Regions from separate parts of the Enterobacter sp. ECC-175 genome, predicted to be linked through region 2. Evidence: predicted binding sites of a transcription regulator. Region 2 holds the regulator's gene; each other region holds the start of a gene.

Region 1 (2,267 bases), 2.2 Mb from region 2:
GTTAGAGTAGCCGGTTTCGTTGTCGTACCAGGAAACCAGTTTAACGAAGTTGTCGTTCAGTGCGATACCTGCTTTAGCATCGAACACGGAAGTGCACACTTCGCCGTTGAAGTCGGTAGAAACAACGTCGTCTTCGGTGTAGCCCAGAACGCCTTTCATTGCGCCTTCGGAAGCAGCTTTGATTGCTTTCTTAATTTCTTCATAAGAAGCAGCTTTTTCCAGACGAACGGTCAGGTCAACTACAGATACGTTTGGAGTTGGAACGCGGAACGCCATACCAGTCAGTTTGCCATTCAGTTCTGGCAGTACTTTACCTACAGCTTTAGCTGCACCGGTAGAGGATGGGATGATGTTCTGAGCCGCGCCACGGCCGCCGCGCCAGTCTTTGTGAGACGGGCCATCAACGGTTTTCTGAGTAGCGGTGGTTGCGTGAACGGTAGTCATCAGACCTTCGATGATGCCGAAGTTGTCGTTGATAACTTTAGCCAGCGGAGCCAGGCAGTTGGTGGTGCAGGATGCGTTGGAAACGATGTCCTGGCCAGCGTAAGTTTCGAAGTTTGCACCGCGAACGAACATTGGGGTGTTGTCTTTAGAAGGACCGGTCAGAACAACTTTTTTCGCACCTGCGGTGATGTGTTTACGCGCGGTTTCGTCGGTCAGGAAGATACCGGTTGCTTCAGCAACAACGTCAACACCGATTTCGTTCCATTTCAGGTTAGCTGGGTCTTTCTCAGCAGTAACGCGGATGGTTTTACCGTTAACAACCAGGTGGCCGTCTTTCACTTCAACGGTGCCGTCGAAACGACCGTGAGTTGAGTCGTACTTCAGCATGTACGCCATGTATTCAGCGTCCAGGAGATCGTTGATACCAACGATTTCGATGTCAGAACGTTTCTGAGCAGCACGGAAAACAATACGGCCGATACGGCCAAAACCGTTGATACCTACTTTGATAGTCATATATTCCACCAGCTATTTGTTAGTGAATAAAAGGTTGCCTGTAAAATTACAAAAACCTTACGCAGCGTCAAGCGGAATCGTGTCAATCATTGCGACAAATCAATCCTGTGACTAACGTTTGTGCGACTGACTCGCCTCACTTTCCCTTTGAGCTAGCAACCACATGGGGGCTGCGGGCGGGATTTTAAAGGCCTCACAGGATAAAAATGTGAAAAAGATCACAATTGCCTGACCGCCTTTTCGCGACACATAAGTTTAGAACAAAAGTGTGCGCGCCGGTGTTAATGTTTTGTTAGAATCAGGGGTAAAAGATGTCTGTTTCTACAGCGAGATGTAAGCATATGTCGAACCAACGTAACCCCGACGATTTGAAAAAAAACCTCACCGAAATGCAGTTTTACGTGACGCAAAATCACGGGACTGAACCGCCGTTTACCGGGCGTTTGCTGCACAACAAGCGAGACGGCGTCTATCACTGCCTGGTGTGCGATTCACCGCTGTTTAACTCGCAAACGAAATACGATTCTGGCTGCGGCTGGCCGAGCTTTTATGAGCCGGTTAGCGATGATGCGATCCGCTATCTGACCGATTCGTCGCACGGCATGGTGCGCACCGAAATTCGCTGCGGAAACTGTGACGCGCATCTCGGCCACGTGTTCCCGGACGGCCCACAGCCGACGGGCGAGCGCTTCTGCGTCAATTCAGCCTCAATGAGCTTCACCGACGATGAGAATGGCGACCAAACCAAAGGTTGAAAAAACGATTCAGCAAATTATTCCTTTGAAAGGGAGGCATCATGAATATTGAGGACATGATTAGCGGTATGACGCCGGAAGTTTATCAGCGTCTGGTGACGGCGGTTGAGCTGGGAAAATGGCCGGACGGCGTGGCGCTGACCCCGGAGCAAAAAGAGAACAGCCTGCAGCTGGTGATGCTCTGGCAGGCGCGTCACAATACCGACGCGCAGCACATGACGATCGACACTCAGGGGCAGATGGTGATGAAGAGCAAGCGCGAGCTCAAAGAGGATTTTGGCATCGCGCCAAAGCCGATCGCGACGATGAAAATGCAATAACGGTACGGGTTGATGCCCTTACCCAACCCTCTCCCACAGGGAGAGGGCTGATTATCATACTACTTACGCGGGATCCCGAGAGACTCCGCCAGCTGCTTCGCGAGCTGATTATTGTCGTCAGCGCCATACTCCCAGAACATCGCGCCCGCCAGGCCTTTCTCTTTGATGTAGTCCGCTTTGAGCGCCACGGAACGCGGGTTTTCATACGAGATCGCAAACAGTTCTTTGCCTT
Region 2 (2,267 bases):
ACCGCGCGCGCCACCGCCGCGTCTTTCAGCTCTTTGCCCGTGACGATAAAGTGCAGGTTGATGTGCGTGAACAGGCGCGGCGCCTCTTCGCGACGTTCCGACGTCAGCTTCACTTCGCAATTGGTCACCTCCTGACGGCCTTTCTGCAGGATAGACACCACGTCAATCGCGCTGCATCCGCCTGCCGCCATCAGCACCATCTCCATCGGGCTTGGCGCTTTATCGCCGGAGTTACCGTCCATCAAAATCTGGTGGCCGGAAGCGGACTCGCCCAGGAAGGTTAGCCCTTCGACCCATTTCACACGCGCTTGCATATTTATTAACTCCAACGTTGCATTTTTGGTGACAGATTACGCGCGCGTTACATTTCTCGCAACGGAAGGCGACCTGCATCATGCTGAAGCGAGACACCAGGAGACACGCGGCAAAAGCTATGCTAAAACACTCTGGATGCTACAGTAATACATTGACGTTACACATGTATGCAGAGGACATCAAACTTTACTGGCTGCGACACATTAGACGGCCGACTTCCCAGGTATGGGTAAGAATTCGATTGCAAACCCAGAGTCAGGATGCAACGTATGGCTCTGGAGACAGCTTATAACAGAGGATAACAGCGCATGGTGCTTGGCAAACCGCAAACAGACCCGACTCTCGAATGGTTCTTGTCTCATTGCCACATTCATAAGTACCCATCAAAGAGCACGCTGATTCACCAGGGTGAAAAAGCGGAAACGTTGTATTACATCGTTAAAGGCTCGGTGGCAGTGCTGATCAAAGATGAAGAAGGGAAAGAGATGATCCTTTCTTATCTGAACCAGGGCGATTTCATCGGTGAACTGGGCCTGTTTGAAGAAGGCCAGGAACGTAGCGCCTGGGTTCGTGCAAAGACAGCATGTGAAGTGGCTGAAATTTCTTACAAAAAGTTCCGTCAGCTGATCCAGGTTAACCCGGACATCCTGATGCGTCTTTCTTCGCAGATGGCGCGCCGCCTGCAGGTTACGTCTGAAAAAGTGGGCAACCTCGCCTTCCTCGACGTCACCGGTCGTATCGCACAGACCCTGCTGAACTTGGCGAAACAGCCAGACGCCATGACCCACCCTGACGGCATGCAAATTAAAATTACCCGCCAGGAGATTGGTCAGATCGTCGGTTGCTCCCGTGAAACGGTGGGTCGTATTCTAAAAATGCTGGAAGATCAGAACCTGATCTCTGCACACGGTAAAACCATCGTGGTTTACGGAACCCGTTAATTCCGGTCAAACGGCGTGCCACCGCAGGGTGTCACGCCGTTTTTGTCTCTATCCCCCATGTGGCGCAGGCTGATCTATCACCCGGAAGTAAACTACGCACTGCGACAAACGCTGGTGTTGTGCCTGCCCGTGGCCATTGGCCTCATTCTTGGACATCTCCAGCAGGGGCTGCTGTTTTCCCTGGTGCCCGCCTGCTGCAACATTGCCGGGCTGGACACGCCGCACAAGCGCTTTTTCAAACGCCTGATCGTTGGCGGCAGCCTGTTTGCCGGCTGTAGCCTCGCCGTTCAGCTGCTGCTGGCGCGCGATATTCCACTGCCGCTGATTTTAACCGTACTGGCGATGACGCTCGGCGTTACCGCTGAAATCAGTTCGCTGCACGCCCGCCTGCTGCCCGCCTCGCTGATCGCCGCCATTTTCACCCTAAGCCTCGCGGGCAATATGCCGGTATGGGAGCCGCTGCTGATCTACGCCCTCGGCACGCTGTGGTACGGCGTATTCAACTGGTTTTGGTTCTGGCTGTGGCGGGAACAGCCGCTGCGCGAATCCCTGAGCCTGCTCTACGTTCAGCTGGCCGACTACTGCGAAGCCAAATACACCCTGCTCACGCAGCATACCGACCCGGAAAAATCCCTGCCGCCACTGCTGACGCGCCAGCAGAAGGTGGTCGATCTCATCAGCCAGTGCTACCAGCAGCTGCACATGCTCGCCGCGAATAAAAACCACGAGTACAAGCGGCTGCTGCGCATCTTCCAGGTGGGGCTGGATCTGCAGGAGCATATCTCCGTGAGCCTGCACCACCCGCAGGAGGTGCAGAAGCTGGTCGAGCGCAGCCACGCGGAAGCGGTGATCCGCTGGAACGCGCAGACGGTTTCGGCGCGCCTGCGCGTGCTGGCTGACGACATTCTGTATCACCGCTTTCCCACGCGCTTCAGCATGGAAAAGCAGCTCGGCGCGCTGGAGAAAATTGCCCGCCAGCATCCTGATAACCCGGTCGGCCAGTTCGCGGCA
Region 3 (2,267 bases), 1.2 Mb from region 2:
GGAGAGGCAAATGAAGATATTACTTTGGATTATTTTGATTATTTTTCTGATTGGGCTGTTGGTGGTAACCGGCGTATTCAAGATGATATTTTGAGTGAACGGCCCGGCATTGCGCCGGGCCGTTTCGTTATTTGGACTGAATCACTCTGGCAATATCGGCCGAGGTTTGCAGCGTGCGGATCTCCTGAAAAAGGCCCAGCGCTTCGCTGTACTCCTTACGCAGATAGCTCAGCCACTGCTTAATGCGCGCAACGTGATACAACCCGGTATCACCCTGCTTTTCGAGACGGCTGTATTTCTGCAGCAGCGTGACGACGTCCGCCCACGGCATGCGCGGCTCGTTATATTTCACTACCCTGCTCAGGTTCGGCACGTTCAGCGCGCCGCGGCCTATCATCACCGCATCGCAGCCCGTCGCCTTCAGGCAGGCCTGCGCGCTGTCATAATCCCAGATTTCGCCGTTGGCAATCACGGGAATGGAAAGCCGCTTGCGGATTTCGCCAATCGCCTGCCAGTTAATGCGTTCGGCCTTATAGCCATCTTCTTTGGTACGGCCATGCACCACCAGCTCGGTGGCGCCCGCCTGCTGTACCGCATCGGCAATCTCAAACTGCCGCGCGTCACTGTCCCAGCCCAGCCGCACCTTAACCGTGACCGGCAGATGAGACGGCACCGCCTCACGCATCGCTTTTGCGCCGCGATAGATAAGCTCCGGATCTTTCAGCAGGGTCGCGCCGCCGCCGCTGCCGTTCACCAGCTTCGAGGGGCAGCCGCAGTTGAGATCGACGCCGTAAGAGCCCAGCTCAACCGCGCGGGCGGCGTTTTCCGCCAGCCATTCCGGATACTGCCCCAGCAGCTGGATGCGCACCAGCGTGCCGGAGGTAGTACGGCTCTGGCGATGCAGCTCCGGGCAGAGCCGATAGAACGATTTTGCCGGCAGTAGCATATCCACCACGCGTAAAAACTCCGTCACGCAGAGATCGTAATCATTTACCTCGGTCAGCAGCTCGCGCACGAGCGAGTCGAGCACGCCTTCCATAGGGGCCAGCAAAACACGCATATCAGTACCTGTAAAAAAAAGACGCGCTATAGTTGCATGTAAACTGAACCCTGTCCATTTGTGGAAATGCCCGACGTTCCGTTTTGGAATGTCTGGTATGCTCAAAATTCATGTTGTGATCCGTGGCACATTTCAGGGTTTAATTGTATGATGAATGCGTTTCAGCAAGGACTTTCACCATGAGCAAATCATTGAATATCATCTGGCAATATCTGCGCGCATTCGTTCTGATTTATGCCTGTCTGTACGCCGGGATCTTCCTCGCCTCCCTGCTGCCTATCACCATTCCCGGCAGCATTATCGGGATGCTGATCCTCTTCGTGCTGCTGGCGCTGCAGGTTATTCCGGCGAAATGGGTTAACCCAGGCTGCTTCATGCTTATCCGCTACATGGCGCTGCTGTTCGTGCCCATCGGCGTGGGGGTCATGCAATATTACGATTTGCTGATGGCACAGTTCGGGCCTATCGTCGTCTCCTGCGCGGTCAGCACGCTGGTGGTCTTCGTGGTGGTGAGCTGGAGTTCGCACATCGTTCACGGTGAACGCAAAGTGGTCGGGCAGAAAGGAACCAAACAATGATGGCTAATATCTGGTGGTCGCTGCCGTTAACCCTGGCGGTATTCTTCGCCGCACGCAGGCTGGCGGCGCGGTTGAAAATGCCGCTGCTTAATCCGCTGCTGGTCGCAATGGTGGTGATAATCCCTTTCCTGCTGCTGACGGGCATCCCCTACGAACGCTATTTTGCCGGAAGCAAAATTCTCAACGATCTGCTGCAGCCGGCCGTCGTGGCCCTGGCGTTTCCTTTATATGAACAGCTGCATCAAATTCGCGCCCGCTGGAAGTCCATCATCACCATCTGCTTCGTGGGCAGCCTCGTGGCGATGGTCACGGGGACATCGGTGGCGCTGCTGATGGGAGCATCGCCGCAGATCGCCGCTTCAATCCTGCCGAAATCGGTCACCACGCCCATCGCCATGGCGGTAGGCGGCAGCATCGGGGGGATCCCCGCCATCAGCGCCATGTGCGTGATTTTCGTCGGCATCCTCGGCGCGGTGTTTGGCCATACCTTGCTTAACGTGATGAAAATCCACACGAAAGCGGCGCGTGGCCTGGCAATGGGTACCGCCTCGCACGCGCTGGGTACCGCGCGCTGCGCCGAAGTAGACTACCAGGAGGGGGCATTTAGCTCGCTGGCGCTGGTCATCTGC

The links. Region 2 encodes CRP, which controls carbon source genes, mostly activating them, when cyclic AMP is high. Its sites were predicted from a motif close to ATGTGANNNNNNTCACAT; they were not measured.
Region 1: msrB (peptide-methionine (R)-S-oxide reductase MsrB) is a predicted target of CRP. The motif match lies at 1,167-1,184, and genes of this name have one in related genera.
Region 3: V1599_RS17230 (CidA/LrgA family protein) is a predicted target of CRP. The motif match lies at 1,174-1,191, and genes of this name have one in related genera.

Annotation. Positions count from the first base shown of each region.
Region 1 covers NZ_CP143776.1:2,401,918-2,404,184, forward strand. The annotation lists gene gapA (glyceraldehyde-3-phosphate dehydrogenase) at 1-960, opposite strand, end outside; gene msrB (peptide-methionine (R)-S-oxide reductase MsrB) at 1,302-1,715, shown strand; gene V1599_RS11345 (YeaC family protein) at 1,757-2,035, shown strand; gene V1599_RS11350 (glycoside hydrolase family 18 protein) at 2,095-2,267, opposite strand, start outside.
Region 2 covers NZ_CP143776.1:199,053-201,319, forward strand. The annotation lists gene V1599_RS01085 (OsmC family protein) at 1-314, opposite strand, end outside; gene crp (cAMP-activated global transcriptional regulator CRP) at 624-1,256, shown strand; gene V1599_RS01095 (YccS/YhfK family putative transporter) at 1,314-2,267, shown strand, end outside.
Region 3 covers NZ_CP143776.1:3,612,044-3,614,310, forward strand. The annotation lists gene dusC (tRNA dihydrouridine(16) synthase DusC) at 128-1,060, opposite strand; gene V1599_RS17230 (CidA/LrgA family protein) at 1,240-1,638, shown strand; gene V1599_RS17235 (CidB/LrgB family autolysis modulator) at 1,635-2,267, shown strand, end outside.